Regions from separate parts of the Exiguobacterium sp. PHA03 genome, predicted to be linked through region 1. Evidence: riboswitches for the same ligand, from Rfam matches in the RefSeq annotation. Region 1 holds a riboswitch; each other region holds the start of a gene.
The links. Region 1 has a riboswitch for S-adenosylmethionine ahead of metK (methionine adenosyltransferase). Riboswitches for the same ligand answer to the same signal wherever they lie in the genome.

Region 1 (5,716 bases):
GAGCGGAATTGTTTGCGTTGATCGATTTAATTAAAATCGACATCGAGGCAATTTCCCCTCGCGAGCAAAGTGCCATTTTGCATATCGTTCGACGTAATTATCCTCATATTAAGATGCTTGCTGAACGTGTCGAGACACACGAGGATCATACACGTTGTCTTGATATGGGGTATGACTGGTTCCAAGGCTATTTTTATGCTAAACCGATGCTGATGAAAGGGAAAGCTGTTCCACCACAATTGCCGGTGTTGTTAAAGATGCTGAAGTGGCTTGATACGGATGAGAAGTACGATGAAGTCATTGATGAAATCGAAGCCAATCCGTATATCAGCATCCAGGTATTACAACTAATCAATTCTCCGGGAGTGGGATTACGCAATACAGTTAGTTCCGTTCGTCAAGCGATCTCACTACTTGGCTTCGCTCAACTTAAAAGCTGGATTTCGTTGATTGTATTACGTGAAATGAAGCTCGCAAGTCCTTATGAATGGTCGAATGAGTTGCTGCGTTCTTCCTTACATTGCGCAAAGCTCTGTGAGTTGTTTGCAACAGAAACAAGGACGCTGCAACAAGAGAGTGCCTATATGATCGGCTTGTTATCGCATATCGATGCGTTATTGTCCGTTGATATTGACGACATCATCGATCAATTGCCAATCGAGGATTCCTTGAAGATTGTCCTCCAAGGAAAAGACCATCCGTTCCGGGATTGTCTAGTGCTTGCGATCAGCGCAGATCGCGGTGATTTCGAACAGTTCGAATTGCTCAGTCAACGGTTAGGTGTATCACTTCCGCGAGCATATGCGTTACTTACGGAAAGTCAGGAGTGGCTTATGCAAAAAGAGATGCATCTTCAAGAAGAGACAGATGCCATTCTATAAAAAAAAGAGCCCTGAGGCTCTTTTTTTTATAGACATGGACCTGCTGACTTGATCGCATCCGTCGCACTTTCGAAACGAAGGAAATTATGTTGGAATTTCTCAGCAAGCGAACGCGCTTGTGTGTTGTATTCGTCAGGATTTGACCAGACGCGTACCGGATTGAGTAATTCACTTGGAACACCAGGAACTTCAAGTGGCATATGAAGTCCGAAGATTGGGTGCTCTTCTGTTGGAATCGCTGCAAGTGTTCCGTTGACGGCAGCGTTGACCATCGTCCGTGTATACGATAGCTTCATTCGACTACCTGTCCCGTAAGCACCGCCTGTCCAGCCTGTGTTGACGAGATAAACGGTCACACCGTGACGATCAATCAGTTCTCCGAGCATCGTCGCATACTTTTCAGGTATCAGTGGAAGAAATGGTGAACCGAAGCATGTCGAGAACGTTGCTTCCGGTTCCGTGATACCACGCTCTGTTCCAGCAAGTTTTGATGTATAACCTGATAGGAAATGATACATTGCTTGTTCTTTCGTCAATTTACTGATCGGAGGCAAGACGCCATACGCATCAGCCGTCAAGAAGACAATCGTCTTCGGATGACCAGCCCGTGATGGAACAGCGATGTTATCGATCGCTGTGATCGGATAAGCAGCACGTGTATTTTCTGTCAACGATGTGTCATCGTAATCAGGATGACGAGATTCATCGAGCATGACGTTTTCAAGGACAGTTCCGAAACGGATCGCATCAAAAATTTGCGGTTCTTTTTCGCGTGACAGATTGACCGTCTTCGCATAACATCCACCTTCAATGTTGAAGACGCCGTCATGCGACCAACCATGCTCATCGTCACCGATCAATTGACGGCTATCGTCTGCTGACAGGGTGGTCTTACCAGTACCGGATAGACCGAAGAACAAGGCGACGTCGCCTTCGTGTCCGACGTTTGCTGAACAGTGCATCGAAAGGACATTTTCTTGTGGTAAGAGGTAGTTCATGACGGAAAAAATCGATTTTTTGATTTCGCCCGCATATTCGGTTCCACCGATCAAGACGATCCGGTGTTCAAACGACATGGCGATGAATGTCTCGGAATTCGTTCCGTCAACGGTAGGATCTGCTTTGAAATGTGGCGCGTAGACGACCGTGAACGGTTCGAAGGCAGCCACTTCAGGATACTCGCGTAAAAAGAGTTGTTTGGCAAACAGGTTATGCCAAGCGTATTGTGTGAGCACACGAACCGGAAGGGTGAAGTGCGTATCTGCCCCAGCAGCAGCTTCTGTGTAGTAGAGCTGATCGGCTTCGTTCATGTAACGAAGAACCTTTTGTAACAATTGTTCAAATTTGTCTCCATCCATCGGTTGGTTAACATGACCCCAATCAATGTGAGACTCGCAGGAAGAATCACGGACGATGAACTTATCTTTTGGTGAACGACCTGTAAATTTCCCCGTTTCTACAGATAGTGCGCCGTTCTCAGCAAGGACACCTTCTTCGTTTCGAATCGCATGTTCGACAAGTTCAGCAACAGATAGTTGTTTGAACACATGCTCTTTCTTGAGTAGTTCTTCGATATTCAGGACCGTCATCGGCATCCTGACCCCACCTTTCCCCTACGTTGGTTTTGGCTCACTGCATTTAGTATGACACATTCATTATATATGACATACTAAAGGGAGCGCAATCATTTTCTAGTGCTGATTTCTATTTATCTGGAAACGCTTTCAGCATTAATAGTTTAACATCTCTTTTAAAAAGTTTCGACTAGAATTTGAAACCTTGCTTGACAGAGTAGGTACAACTTTATATCATGTAATTCGTAACGGATACTCTTATTCTGAGCAGGTGGAGGGAACAAGGCCCGAAGAAACCCGGCAACCGTCCTACATTAATTCATATATTAATGAGGGAAAAGGTGCTCTCCTGAAGCGAAGTAAACACTTCGAACGATAAGAGGGTAAAGGAAGAACGCACAACCTTTCCCTGACCATTTTTTGGACTTGGAAAGGTTTTTTTCATTTTACCGTCCCACTCAACTAGGGGAAATGAGTACACCGTCAAATTCTTTTTTGGGAGGGTCATACATGACAAACCTTAATCGCCGACTATTCACGTCGGAGTCAGTCACTGAAGGTCATCCAGATAAAATCTGTGACCAAATTTCGGATTCAATCCTCGATGCGATTCTTGCAGCGGATCCAAATGCACGTGTTGCGGCAGAAACTTCTGTTACAACAGGTCTCGTTCTCGTTGCAGGTGAGATCACGACATCCACTTACGTCGACATTCCAAAAGTCGTTCGTGAAACGATTCGTGAAATCGGCTACACACGCGCGAAATACGGTTTCGATGCGGATACATGTGCTGTATTGACATCGATCGATGAGCAATCAGCAGATATCGCTCTTGGTGTCGACCAAGCGCTTGAAGCACGTGAAGGTAGCATGTCTGATGCAGAAATCGATGCAATCGGTGCAGGAGACCAAGGTCTTATGTTCGGTTACGCAACGAAAGAAACACCAGAACTCATGCCACTTCCAATTTCGCTTTCGCACCGTCTCGCACGCCGTTTGGCAGAAGTGCGTAAAAACGGTCAACTCGACTACCTTCGTCCGGACGGAAAAACACAAGTCACGGTCGAATACAACGAGAACAACGAGCCGGTTCGTGTCGATACGATCGTCATCTCGACACAACATGCGGAAGAAGTTACGCTTGAGCAAATCCAAGCTGATTTGAAAGAACACGTCATCACACCGGTCATCCCGGCTGAATACATCGACGCAGCAACGAAATTCTTCATCAACCCAACTGGTCGTTTCGTCATTGGCGGACCACAAGGAGATGCTGGATTGACTGGTCGTAAGATCATCGTTGATACGTATGGTGGATACGCACGCCACGGCGGTGGAGCATTCTCAGGTAAAGATCCAACAAAAGTCGACCGTTCAGCTGCATACGCAGCACGTTACGTCGCGAAGAACCTCGTTGCTGCAGGTCTTGCAGACAAAGCAGAAGTTCAACTTGCGTACGCAATCGGTGTCGCGCACCCTGTATCAATCGCAGTTGATACATTCGGCACAGGAAAACTTCCTGAAGCACAACTCGTCGAATTGGTTGCTGAAAACTTCGATCTTCGTCCGGCTGGAATCATCAACATGCTTGATCTCCGTCGTCCGATCTATCGTCAAACAGCTGCATACGGTCACTTCGGTCGTACAGATGTTGAGCTTCCATGGGAGCAAACAGATAAAGCAGCAGTTCTTGAAGAACAAGCAAAACGTTTCGCATAATCAAAAAGTCCGGAAATCCTACGTGGGTTTTCGGGCTTTTTTGTTTCCGCGGAACTTTGCAGGAAACGAATGTTTTTTCTAGAAAAGGGTAAAAGTACATGAGTCGATTTGTATGAGTATAAAGGGGGGTTCCGATTATGGAAATACGCGAAGCTATTCCAGCTGATGCAGGACGTATTCATGACATTGCTATCACATCTTGGTTGGATACTTATGAAGAAATCTATTCCGAACGTTCGAAAGCGCATTTCGTGCAGGAGGCGTATCCGCAAGAAGAAGTCGTTCGTGCGATCCGGACGGCGGAAGAAGCACGGGGAGAGTATTTTTATGTCGGAATCATCGACGAGGAAATCGTCGGTTTCATTCATGCTGTTGATGTCGAAGGAACATGGGAGATCATTCGGCTTTACGTCTTGCCGGAATATCAGCAAAACGGAATCGGAAGACGTCTGATTCGTGAACTCGAACGACAAGGAGCCGTCCCACTCGAAGTCTACGTGGAAGCACGTAACTATAAAGCGCGTCAATTCCTGACCTCATTTGGTTTTGAAGAACTTAGTGAGATGACGGAAGAAGTGTTTGGGCAAGCGGAATCAGTCGTTCGTCTTCGCCATGTTGCCTCGTGAAATCCGTCTCGGGACGGTTTCGTTTGCGTTTGAAATAAGGTATCGTGAAAAGGAAGTATGAAGTGAAGAGGTGAGTTTGTGGTTGAACAACCAACAGGAATCATCGTATTAGTCTATCCGTTACAACTGCGTGCCCGTCCGAGTGAAGCTTTGATTCGAGTACTCGAAAGAGAGTATGAAGTGCTACTCGTCGACGCACCACGTCGCATTTCGTTTGAAGAGCACGGTCAACTGTTAAAAGAAGCATTACGCGAAGCAGGAAAACGAAAGCTACCGATTCATATCATCGCCTGTAGCATGGGGGCACTCGTCGTCAATCGTCTGTTGCAAGAATATGAACTACCAGTCGCAAGTCTTGCGTTCGTTTCACCATTGTTTGATTGGCATCCGTCGAAACAACTCGGAGGTGTCAAACAAGTCTTCGCGAGTGCGTTTGATCGTTTCCGTCCCGATGCGCCACTCGGTACGTTGCCGTTTGGTCAAAGTACGGAAGATACCGTTCGCATCGGTGAACTGACGTATGCGCAGTACCGGGAAATCGAAGAAGAGATCGTCGTACATGACGAGGAACGAAAAAAACTGCCTCGTGTAAACTTGGCTTGTTTTTATGCACCAGACGATCAGTTCGCAGACGTTAAACTGACACTCGAAGTATGTCGGAAAATGGGTGGCGATCAGATTTACTTACAACGTCTACACGGTTTCCCGCATTTCAGCTTTGAACGGTTGAATACACGGTTTGCGGAAAAATTATTGTTGTTTTTTAAATTAGTTGAAGAATGAAAAAAGTGATGGTTTCCATAGCGGAAGCCATCACTTCTTTATTTCTACTGTCAGCGCACTTTTTTCTCGATCGCGATGATGAACGGTGGATGATTCTGTTGATTCAAGAAGCGGTACTGAAGAACGGCATAAC
Region 2 (5,716 bases), on a different contig from region 1:
ATCGCGAACCGCATCATCGAGTTGACACCAAACGGTATCGTCGATAAAGAAACGACATACGATGAGTATTTGAACAACGATACGATCCAACAGCAATTAACAGCGTTATACGCACAATGATTTTAAAAGAGACCGGAACTGTCGTTTCGGTCTCTTTTTTGAACACGTTGAAGGAGGAATGCGATATGCGACATCGCGTATGCGCTGCGTTGATTGAAGAGCAACAGATTCTAATGGTCGAGTTACATACCCCTTCCCGGACATTTTGGACGTTACCCGGCGGAGGTGTCGAGAACGGTGAAACTAAAGAGCATGCCGTCGTGCGAGAAGTGTTAGAAGAAACGCATCTTCACGTCACGGTCGAACGGAAACTTTACGAGATTTCAATGGATCAAGGAACAGAGACATGTTTTCTCGTTCGCCGTGTCTTAGATAGTCCTGAACCTCGACTCGGGATCGATCCTGAACTATCGCTTGATCAACAAGAATTACGAGCTGTTCGGTTTTGACCATTAAAGGAGCTTCAAGATGATTCACAGATTTCTCGTTTGCGTCGACTATCGTAACGATATAATCTTTGGATTAAATGAAAATTTAATAACCGTATTTATACTTAAAAATAGTAGTCGGTAACTAAGCTTTTTGATAATCCAAAATCGCTCGATCCAGCGATAGAAAACGAGAACGTTATCAAGGTGTCGACTGCCTATCCGTTTTACCGAGTGGTCACAAATCGTATACGAATCGATAAGATATGAAAAAACGGATTCTCAGGCGCGGGAATCCGTTTTTTCATGCATTGTTCTTCTTTTGTTTCGCTGCCTCTTCTTCGACACGTTGCAACAAGGCCTGAACAATTTTCTCGTTTTCTCGTTCGCCACCGAGTGACAAGAGACTTTTCCCAACGAAGTTTGCCCCTTCATTTTTTCCTGTATAAATCAACAGACAACGAGCGTGTCCAAGTGGTTTGAGCGTAAACGTCATCTCAATCTTAAATATTTTAGCTAACGTGAATCCAATCGTATTTTGTTTAAAGTCCGGCTCATTCGTATAGGCTAAATCGGTCACGATGTAGGTTTCGAGTCGGTTGCCCTGCATGTACGTTTGACGATACGTCGAACCGACGACACCCGGTTTTCGTTCAATCACCTCATGCTGGACGACGTTCGGAATCAGACGTTGCAGCCGCGTGTGATCAAACAAGTGCCATGCTTCCTCAATCGGGATATCGAGCTGTCGTTCTTCTCTCCACGTAATCATAGATCCGCCCCCTTTCTATACAAATACCCTGTCATCCGGTCTTGTAACGTCCGGTGACAGGGCGGGAGCAGATTCTTATTTTACTGTGCTTGTTTCAAGAGCAGCTCCGAGGAACTTCGCCAGTTCAAGCATGCCGTAGCGTCCTGCAGCAGCTTCGGCATCGGAATTATAGTTCGTATTCGTATTGACATCATACGTATAGATCGTACCTGACGCATCCTTAATGAACTCGATACCTGCGACCGCGATCTGGTTCGCTTGGAGGAACGCTTCGTACTTTTCAATGATTGGATCATCGAAGCCTTCAACGATTTGGAACTTCATCGGTGTTTGCGGCGCTTCTTCACCAACTGGGCAAAACAAGTCATCAATCACACACGCATCAGCTGGGCAAAGTTCGAATCCTTCCGACGTATCGACTCGGACCGCATAGACGAATTTTCCACCCACGAACTCACACCGCGTGATGTACGGTTCTGGTGCTTGGATGTACTCTTGAATCAACGTGATGCCATCGACTGGTTCGTCGAATGTCGAACCATCGAGATAAGCTTCAAGTGCTTCAATCGAATGGAATAACTGGACGCCGAGACCTTTCCCGGCACGGTTATGTTTCGTGATGAATGACGAAACACCGATTTCTTTTGCTGCTTGTACGATTTGATCACGTCCGACAGCAGCTGTTGTCTTTGGTACACGAATCCCAGCCTTACGCAATGCCGTGTATTGATTGACTTTGCTGACTTCAAGACGGAGCGCACGCGTTCCGTTAAAGACAGTCCGGTCATGCTCTTCTAACCAAGCGAGGACCCCTTCCGTCAACTCTGGCGCATAACGATGCCCCCGCGTATGCGAAGACGCACTCATACGACTGTAAAAGACACCTTCTGGCGGCAGTTCATCTAACGGTACGATTCCTTCATTCAAGTGCCACTGCTCGTACGGCAACTTGAGTTCGTCGAGACGTTTGATGAGATGATCCGTCCATTCTTGGTTTTCGTGGAGAATATGAATTTTTGTCATGATTGTTGACCTACCTTTCGTTTCGCTTCGACCAGTGGCATTACGTCACGGGCAAAGCGTTCCATTTCTTCGAGTTGTGGTGAGAATTGTAACAAGAGCAACGTGACACCAACGGCTTCGAACGCTAGAATCCGTTCGGCAATCTGTTCTGGTGTTCCGATCAAGTTCGGTCGCAGACCACGGTTCGAGACGGAATAATCATTTCGCTCGACCTGTTGTTCGAGTTGCGATTTACTGATGAAATCTTGATAACCGGCATAACCGGCGCTGTCTTCCTTGACGTCCGTGATGCGTTGCCACTCAAGAAGCGCTTCTTCTTCCGTATCCCGGCAAATGATGTAGGCAGCAAGACCGAAGCTCTCAAGCGGTGCGTGTCCCGTCGCTTCCCGGCGTATTTTCATGTCATTGATTTTATGAGCTACTTCTTCAACAGTGCCTCCATGCATGACGTAGGCATCACAATGTTCGACGATCGTCCGTTTTCCGGCTTCACTCTCTCCACCAGCGTAGAGCTTAATTCCCGGACGCTGGACGGGTTTCGGATGGAGTTCTGCCTGTTCGATCGTATAGTGATTGCCGGAGAAGCTGTACGGTGACGCATCTGCCCATAGTCCTTTCATGACCGTGACGAACTCTTCCGTTCGGGCATAGCGTTCATCGTGTGCAGTAAAAATACCGTTGTATTGTTTTGCTTCTTCTGCCCACCAGGCCGAGACGACATTGAGCGTAAATCGTCCTCCACTCAACTGATCGATGTTTGCCGCCATCTTCGCCGTCGTCGCCGGATTATGGAACCCGGGACGAACCGCTGTCATGATTTCAAGACGTTCTGTTGTTGCAGCAATCGCCGCTGCCGTTGTCCATGCCTCAAGACTCGGTTCCTTGATGCCTTTGATATCGTTCAAGTTCAATTCCGCAATTAACGTCGTCGAGAAGCCGATGCGTTCAGCTGTTTGTGCGACTTGTTTCGCATAATCGAATGTCGCTGGCATCTGTTCATCCTCGACGTTACGTAACCATCCCCCAAAAATCGGTAACCAAAAACCATACTCCACTCCATCGTCCCCCTTATCATAAAAAAACGCTCTTTTCGAAGTTCGAAAAGAGCGACGGTATCTTGTCCTGTCCGCTCTTATCTTCAGAAGGTATTCCTTCCTGGAAGTAGCACCTTCCGCCATAGCGGGGTTGCTGAAGTGTCTTCGGGCCAGTCCCTCGACTTCTCTAGATAAGATGTGTTGCATTCATCGTACAGAATTCATTGAACTAAAGCAACCATTAAACCGTCTTTTCCTATCGGATTTACCCCTAAAGAAAAATCCCGACGTAGTGTCGGGATTCGGAATTAGTATGGTGCGACGAAATCTGATGTCTGCTCTGGCGCCTGCTCCCCACGAATACGATCGTAGAATTTGGCAAGCGTGACACTGAAGTATGGTCCGACCCATAGGACAGCAAGACCAAGCGTAACGATGACAAGCAACGCCCAACCAATGAATGATAGGAAGAGTAAAAATGCTTCCATTTTATGACCATCCATGAGTTGACGTGAACGCGTGATTGCCTCGAGAATACCGATTGACGGCTCATCCCGAAGGATGTAGTACGTCAACAAGTAAGAGAATGACTTGATGATACCAGGGATGATTAAGAGTAACGTCCAGAGCGCGATAAAGATGAATTGAACAATGGCCAGCCCCACCACTTTCAGGAACATACCATATGGCTCAAACAAATCCGTCACTTTCGTTTCTTCGCCACGAGCAATCGACATGGCAATCCATGTCCAACCGACTCCTACTGGAATCAATAAAATCGACACCAATGATACAACGAGATCTATACTACTAGACGGCTCATCGATATCCGATCCAAATAAATTAGGAACACCCTGAATAATACTAAACAGCAGAAAAGCTAGGACTGCAAATCCCCAACGACCGCTGAGCGACTCCTTCGCTGCTTTCTTTAATTGAGATGACATGAGTAAGGTCCTCCTTGAAAAATAAGTTCTCACCTTACTCTACGGCTTAAAACTTCTAATGTTTCACTCTTTTTTCAATAATTTCCCGTCTCGTTGCTGGTTGAGCCAAGCACGCTCAAGTTGTCGTCCACATGTTAGAACGAGCGTTGAACATCGAAGCGCTTCATCGCAAACGAAATGTCATGTTTTTCGTCTATGTATGCTGATATATCTCCACAGCCGGATCCCGTTGCTTGTATTTCGCGACGATGACGATCAGGACCGTGATGATCACAAGCAGGAACCAAGAAGACAATTTTCCGAGATCAACGACTTCCCATCCTCTTTCCTGATGCGGATAGACCCACCCTTTAAAGAACGTCACGATATTCTCAGCGATCCAAATAAAGAACGCGATCAGTAAAAAAGACAGGACGAGCGGCATCCGGTAGATCGTCTGCTCGATCGTAAAATGAACCCATGACTTATAGAAGACAAGGACGACGAGGACCATCAATAGCCAGCGTGCATCGAAGATCCAGTGGTGGGTGAAGAAGTTGAGATAGACGAGACTGCCTACGCTGATCGCAAGCCAAGGTGGTGGGAATGCTGTGAAGCGTAAATGAAATCTTCGGAACGCTTGACAGACATAACTTGCGACACTTGCATACATGAATCCTGCATACAAGGGAACACCAGCCACTTTCGTTAGAGCCTGTTCCGGATAACTCCAAGACCCAACGTTCACTTTGAACAGTTCAAGTGCTAGACCAATCACGTGAAAGAGTAAGATCAGTTTGAACTCTTCCAGCGTTTCATAACGCGTGACAAGTAAGACGATTTGGACGAGAAGACACCATAGCAACAGGAGATCGTATCGAGCGATCGGTTCAGCAGGAAGATAACGTGAAAGAGCAAGCGCTGCGAAAATCATGACGGGAAAGACGCAACAGACGGCTTCTATGTATGTAAAACGAATCAGGTGTCGGATCGCTTTCATCCTGTCATCTCCTTTTTTCTTCAGTATACGTTTCTCTTTCGACCTTCCCCTCCTTCTTAAGATGGAAAAAACGGAAAATTTCGTCTTTCTTCTTCTACTTTCCTCATGATACAGTTAACGAATCAATTATTTTTAAGAAATGAGGTGTTAGACATGACGCGTCATCGTGCTTCCTGGTTATTACGCGCTACGTTAAAGTGGGGACTCTTCCTACTCGGTTTATTTTTACTCGCTCTCGGCTCATCGATGATGATCACTGCTGAACTCGGTGTCTCGACGTGGGATGTATTGCATCTTGGTCTCCAAAAGAAAACACCACTGTCCGTCGGAACGATTATTTTGCTCGTTGGTCTATTACTCGTGTTCGTTAAGTACACATTAGACCGCGTCACACCACAAATTGGAACACTCGTCAACGCGATTTTCGTCGGTGTCTTCATGAATCTTGTCCTTAATTCTCATCTCTTACCCTC
Region 3 (5,716 bases), 420 kb from region 1:
TCCGATGATATTATGACCGCATGCGTGTCCGATGCCCGGCAACGCATCGTACTCAGCGAGAAAGGCAATTGTCGCGCCAGGTCGGTCGCTTGACTTCTTCGCGAAGAATGCGGTCTCGTGCCCTGCGACGCCGAGTTCTACTGTAAAGCCTTCTGCCGTCAAACGCTCTGCATGTAGTCGCGAAGCAAAGAATTCCTCGTTACCGATTTCCGGCGTCGCATGAATCCGGTGGCTCGTCTCAAGATACGATTCCCGTTTTTGTTCGATGTCCTGTTCAATCGTCTCTACCCATGTCGTGCGTACTGGTGTCGTCATGCTATCCACTCTCCTTTAGAATTTATTCGCCGATGTCGCTTAGTGGAACGAACGTCGGGATCGAGCTACCTTTATATTCTTTTTTGATGAAAGCCGCGACATCTTTTTGTTGGTAAAGCGACGCGATCTTTTTTAGTTCTTTTTTGTTCTTGTCTTCCGTCCGTGTCGCGATGATGTTGATGTATGGTTTTGCTGTCTCGTTCTCATGGACGATCGAGTCCTTGATCGGATTTAGTCCTGCGTCAACAGCAATACCGTTATTGATGATCGATGCAGCGACGTCCGGTAAGACGCGTGGCGTTTGTCCAGCGACGATCGGAACGATTTTCAGTTTCTTCGGATTTTCAACGATCTTATCGACCGATCCATTGCCGTCGAAGTCGTCCGGTAATTTGATCAAACCTGCTTCTTGTAGTAACAAGAAGGCACGTCCCATGTTCGTCGCTTCGTTCGGAACAGCGATTTTGCCACCGACTGGAATATCTTTGACGTCCTTATATTTATCTGAGTAAATGCCCATCGGTGCAATGACGGTCGTCGCAATCGGCGACAGCTTCAACTTATGTTCCTTCTTGAAGGCGTTGAAGTAGGAAATCGTCTGGAAGGCATTGGCGTCGATCTCACCCTCAGCCAGTGCCATGTTCGGCTGGACATAATCGGAGAACTTGACGAGTTCGATTTTGATGCCCTCCTTTTCCGCTTTTTTCGCGACGTAATCCCACACTTGAGTGTCTGAACCACTGACCCCGAGCTTGATCGTCTTTTCTTCTTCTCCTGATGCTGAGCACCCGGCAAATAAAATCGTCGTTAATGTTGCTCCAATCGCTACTGCTTTTTTCATGGCTGAATCGCTCCCTTGATTAATGTCTTCTGATTTTTCGTGCGACGATGTTGCCTGTCGTCTGTAAGCCTTGGACTAAGATAACGAGAATCCCGACCGTGATGATCATGACTTTCGTGTCGAACCGTTGATAACCGTACGTAATTGCTAAGTCACCCAGTCCGCCACCACCGATGGCGCCTGCCATCGCCGACGCCCCGATCAAGCCGACTGTTGCAATCGTTAAATTAAGGATTAGTGAACCGAGTGCTTCCGGCAGAAGGAAGCGGAAAATCGTTTGAAACGGTGTCGCGCCCATCGCTTCTGCTGCCTCAAGGACGCCTTTGTCGACTTCAAGTAAGGAACTCTCGATCAGCCGTGCCATATACGGGGCGGCGTAAAAGACGAGTGGAACGATGGCGGCTTCGGTTCCGATCGACGTCTGGACGATCAACCGTGTCAACGGGATGATCGCAACAAGTAAGATGATGAACGGAATTGAACGGAAGATATTGACGATACTGTTGAAGAATGTGAACAGCGGGACGTTTTCGAGCAATGCCCCTTTCCGGGTGACGACGAGCAGGATGCCGAGTGGTAAACCGATCAGAGTCGAAAATAATAACGACACTGACACCATCGTCATCGTCTGCAAAAATGCTGTCCAGATATCACTGTAGTTAACTAGCATCAGCAAGCACCTCCTCGACGGTCACCTGTGCCTGATCGATGTACTGTAAGGCCCGTTTTACTTCGATTGTTTCACCGATCAGTTCAACAAGTAATGTACCGAACGGTGTTTCCTGTAACTCCGTGATGCTACCGTGCAGGATGTTGACATCGACGTCGAAGCGTTTTGCGACTTGCGACAAGAGTGGTTGCCCGGTGTGATGTCCGAGAAAATGAATCTTATAGATCGGATGCGCATTCCGTGACTCGATCAACTGACGAATTGATGCCGGAATTTCATCATGCATGACGGAGCGGACGAAGTTTTTCGCTGTCTCGGTCTGCGGATTCGAAAAGACATCAAAGACTGTTCCTGACTCGATCAGCTTCCCGGCTTCGATGACGGCGACCCGGTCACAAATCTCCCGGATGACGCCCATCTCATGGGTGATCAAGAGAATGGTGATCCCGTATTCCGCATTGATGCGTTTTAATAACTGGAGAATATGATGTGTCGTCTGAGGATCGAGTGCTGACGTCGCTTCGTCACATAAGAGCACGGATGGTTGCGTCGCTAGTGCCCGGGCGATGCCGACACGTTGCTTTTGTCCGCCGGATAATTGATCCGGGTAATGATCCGCCTTGTCCGCAAGATCGACGAATTCGAGTAATTCCGTCACCCGGCGACGAATCTCGTCTTTCTTGACACCTGCGAGAACGAGTGGTTTCGCAACGTTCGTAAAGACCGTGTTTGCATTCAATAGATTGAAGTGTTGAAAGATCATCCCGATCCGCTGTTTCGCTTGGCGTAATTTTTTTGGTGATAGTTGTGTTAAATCTTCCCCGTCGACCGTCACTGTTCCTGACGTCGGTCGTTCTAACAGGTTGACGCAGCGGAGCAATGAACTTTTCCCGGCACCGCTAAAGCCGATGACACCGAAGATTTCGCCTTTCTCGATCGTCAGGTCGACACCGTCGAGTGCTGCGATCGTCTGATCCTTCGTGACGTACGTTTTTTTGACTTGATGAAATGCAATCATTCCGTTTTCCCCCTTCATTCAACAAAAAAGGTCCCTTCTTGAGAAACAAGAAGAGACCTGGATCCGCACAGTGGCAGAATCCACTCCACTCATCTCTCAGACATCTGTCTGATGGAATTGGCACAGTGCTCATAATGAGTCTGTTGCCGAGGTTTCGTAGGGCCAGTCCCTCCACCTCTCTGGATAAGTATTGCGGTATGAAATTCGTATGTGTGTTGTTGCGTTGTTGCTTATGTCGTAAAACTAATTTTTACATTACGGGTCGAACCTTTAAAAGTCAACCAACTTTGCAAAAATAATCCATTTGGCGCATATCGATTGAGTCATAAGTTATGAGTTAGCTGAAAGAACAAATCACGATTCGTCCAGAACGATTTGACAAGGCATTTTCGGTCGTGCTACCATCGTTTCAATGATTAATCCGACAATTCCAATATGATATTTATCAAGAGTGAACGAGAGACCTGGCTCTATGACTTCACGGCAACCTGCAATCTGTAAGGTGCTCCGACCAGCAAAGCGCGGCTTTGGATGATACGGTGAAAAACTCGTGGGCGTCCAAGCAGTGACGTTGACGAGTTTTTTTCACGAATGGAGGAAAAATAGTAATGATGAACTATCCTGTATTGACTGGTGCTGAAGCATTTTATCTTCAAGGTGGACCGATCGGCATTTTAATCTGTCATGGTTTTAATGCGACCCCGCAAAGTGTTCGGGACGTCGGTGAGGCATTTGCTGCTAAAGGATTCACTGTCTATGCTCCACGTTTGCGTGGTCACGGGACGAACGTCCGTGAGTTCGAACAATCGACTGCTCGATGTTGGAAGCAGAGCCTGCAAGACGGCTATGCACGTTTACAAGAAACATGCGATCAAGTCTTCGTCATCGGTCAATCGATGGGCGCGACGCTCGCACTATCGCTCGCCGCTGACGGGATTCCATTTTCAGGCATCATTACGATCAATGCCGCTCTCTCCGTTCCGTCTTATGAAGCATTGTCGTTTGAAGATGGTCCACAGTACTTACCAGAAGGGGCACCGGATATCAAACGGTCTGCTTTCGAAATCATCTATGACCTCGTTCCGAGTCGTTGTGCATTCGAACTCGTCCGCTTGATGGATGAGACGAAAGGACGCCTTGGATCGATCCTTCTACCGACATTGATTCTTTACTCGGCAACCGATCACGTCGTTCCGCCGTCGAGCTCGGATTACCTGCATCAGCATATCGGGACGAATGATAAACGAATCTACTGTCTCCTCAACTCGTACCACGTCGCGACCCTCGATCATGATCAGGATTTGATCGTGCGTGAGACGATTCGTTTCATCGAACGCTCGAGCCGTGTCTCACAGGAAACGGGATAATAAAAAAAACAGCTATTCGTCTTCACTTAGAAGCGAACAGCTGTTACATCAAAGGACGACCATCATCGGTTCGTCTTTTTTGTTTATCCTTTTTGGTGCTGCATCGTTTGGAGCGGCTTCGGCTTTCCTGGCACTTCATGGCAGTGGCGGCACCGTGGCTCATACGATTCTGAAGCGCCGACTAAAATGATCGGATCATCATAGTTCGCTGGTTTTCCATCAATCAAACGTTGTGTCCGGGAAGCCGGATCGCCACATGAGAGACAGATCGCCTGAAGTTTCGTCACAAATTCTGCGCGCGCCAGTAATTCCGGCATCTTGCCAAATGGCTCTGCCCGGAAATCCTGATCGAGTCCTGCACAAATGACGCGTTTTCCGTCTTGCGCAAGTGCTTCGATGACTTGAACGATCTCATCATCAAAGAATTGAACTTCATCAATTCCGACAATTTGTGTTTCTTCCGCTACTGCTGCATAGAGATCACGACTCGTCGCCATTGGAATCGCCACGACGGAATTTCCGATGTGAGAGACGACATGCTCTTCATGGTACCGGTCATCGATTGCCGGCTTGAATACTTGAACGGGCAGTTTGCCGTACTGTGCCCGTCTGACACGACGAATCAACTCTTCCGATTTCCCGGAAAACATACTGCCACAAATTACTTCGATCCAGCCGTACTGATTTATTACATGCATCATCGTCCGACACCGTCCTCTAAAAATAGTCACTTTAACGAGTATAGCTCGAAACGGTATTGAGAAAAAGGGTTGACTTCCGGAAATCAAAATTCATTTTTTCTTTACCTAGAATTTTTGTCCTTTCATTCCAACCTTCATCCATTTCCTGTACACTAAAGAAGAAGATTCTCGCGAAAGAAGGTGTCCCCGATTCATCATCTCTTACATGACATTCTGCACCAATATGGCGCCCTTGGTCTTTCCGTCCTTCTCGCAGGTGGTATCGTGGGATTGCCGGTTCCTGATGAGACCTTGCTCGTCCTGTCCGGTTTTTGGATGCATCAAGGCAATCTACCGCTGTTCGGTACGATTCTTGCCGCTTACGCTGGCAGTTGCATCGGAATGACGATTAGCTACGTGCTGGGCTTAAAACTCGGCATGCCCCTGTTGCATCGCGTCGGACCAAAGATGCGCATCTCAGAAAAACACATTCTCTCCGCTGAAGCCGGATTTCGTCGTTACGGCAAATCGGTCTTGATCATCGGTTACTACATACCTGGTCTTCGCCAACTCTCTGCCTTTTTTGCAGGTGTTTCAAAAATGCCGTTTCGCATTTTTGCGAGTTACGCGTATACAGGTGCTTTGATTTGGGTCAGTGTGTTCTTGGGCGCCGGCTACTTTGTTGGTCGTCATATCTCGTTCCATAAAGTCGTCGACTACATCTTGGCACATCCAGATGCTATGCCGTACTTGATCGGGATCGTCGGCGGGATTGCTTTCTCGTTCGTCTTAAAGACGTACCTTACGTACCGTTCGCAATTCAGC

Region 2: it holds a riboswitch for S-adenosylmethionine, as region 1 does, so the genes downstream of both, Q7C19_RS13010 (LLM class flavin-dependent oxidoreductase) here and metK (methionine adenosyltransferase) in region 1, are expected to answer to the same signal.
Region 3: it holds a riboswitch for S-adenosylmethionine, as region 1 does, so the genes downstream of both, Q7C19_RS10750 (alpha/beta hydrolase) here and metK (methionine adenosyltransferase) in region 1, are expected to answer to the same signal.

The regions. Positions count from the first base shown of each region.
Region 1 is NZ_JAUTYQ010000001.1:1,643,077-1,648,792, reverse strand. Features, by position in the region: gene Q7C19_RS08665 (EAL and HDOD domain-containing protein) at 1-881, shown strand, start outside; gene pckA (phosphoenolpyruvate carboxykinase (ATP)) at 908-2,476, opposite strand; SAM riboswitch class I at 2,711-2,837, shown strand; gene metK (methionine adenosyltransferase) at 2,966-4,174, shown strand; gene Q7C19_RS08650 (GNAT family N-acetyltransferase) at 4,312-4,800, shown strand; gene Q7C19_RS08645 (serine aminopeptidase domain-containing protein) at 4,879-5,583, shown strand; gene mnmM (tRNA 5-(aminomethyl)-2-thiouridylate-methyltransferase MnmM) at 5,634-5,716, opposite strand, start outside.
Region 2 is NZ_JAUTYQ010000003.1:92,312-98,027, reverse strand. Features, by position in the region: gene Q7C19_RS13030 (ABC-F family ATP-binding cassette domain-containing protein) at 1-120, shown strand, start outside; gene Q7C19_RS13025 (NUDIX domain-containing protein) at 186-509, shown strand; gene Q7C19_RS13020 (SRPBCC family protein) at 793-1,260, opposite strand; gene Q7C19_RS13015 (ATP-grasp domain-containing protein) at 1,336-2,283, opposite strand; gene Q7C19_RS13010 (LLM class flavin-dependent oxidoreductase) at 2,280-3,338, opposite strand; SAM riboswitch class I at 3,413-3,515, opposite strand; gene Q7C19_RS13005 (DUF975 family protein) at 3,626-4,264, opposite strand; gene Q7C19_RS13000 (DUF817 domain-containing protein) at 4,458-5,243, opposite strand; gene Q7C19_RS12995 (YczE/YyaS/YitT family protein) at 5,397-5,716, shown strand, end outside.
Region 3 is NZ_JAUTYQ010000001.1:2,067,224-2,072,939, forward strand. Features, by position in the region: gene Q7C19_RS10730 (M20 family metallopeptidase) at 1-315, opposite strand, end outside; gene Q7C19_RS10735 (MetQ/NlpA family ABC transporter substrate-binding protein) at 338-1,156, opposite strand; gene Q7C19_RS10740 (methionine ABC transporter permease) at 1,176-1,826, opposite strand; gene Q7C19_RS10745 (methionine ABC transporter ATP-binding protein) at 1,816-2,844, opposite strand; SAM riboswitch class I at 2,931-3,034, opposite strand; SAM riboswitch class I at 3,284-3,385, shown strand; gene Q7C19_RS10750 (alpha/beta hydrolase) at 3,453-4,211, shown strand; gene Q7C19_RS10755 (thymidine kinase) at 4,295-4,909, opposite strand; gene Q7C19_RS10760 (DedA family protein) at 5,093-5,716, shown strand, end outside.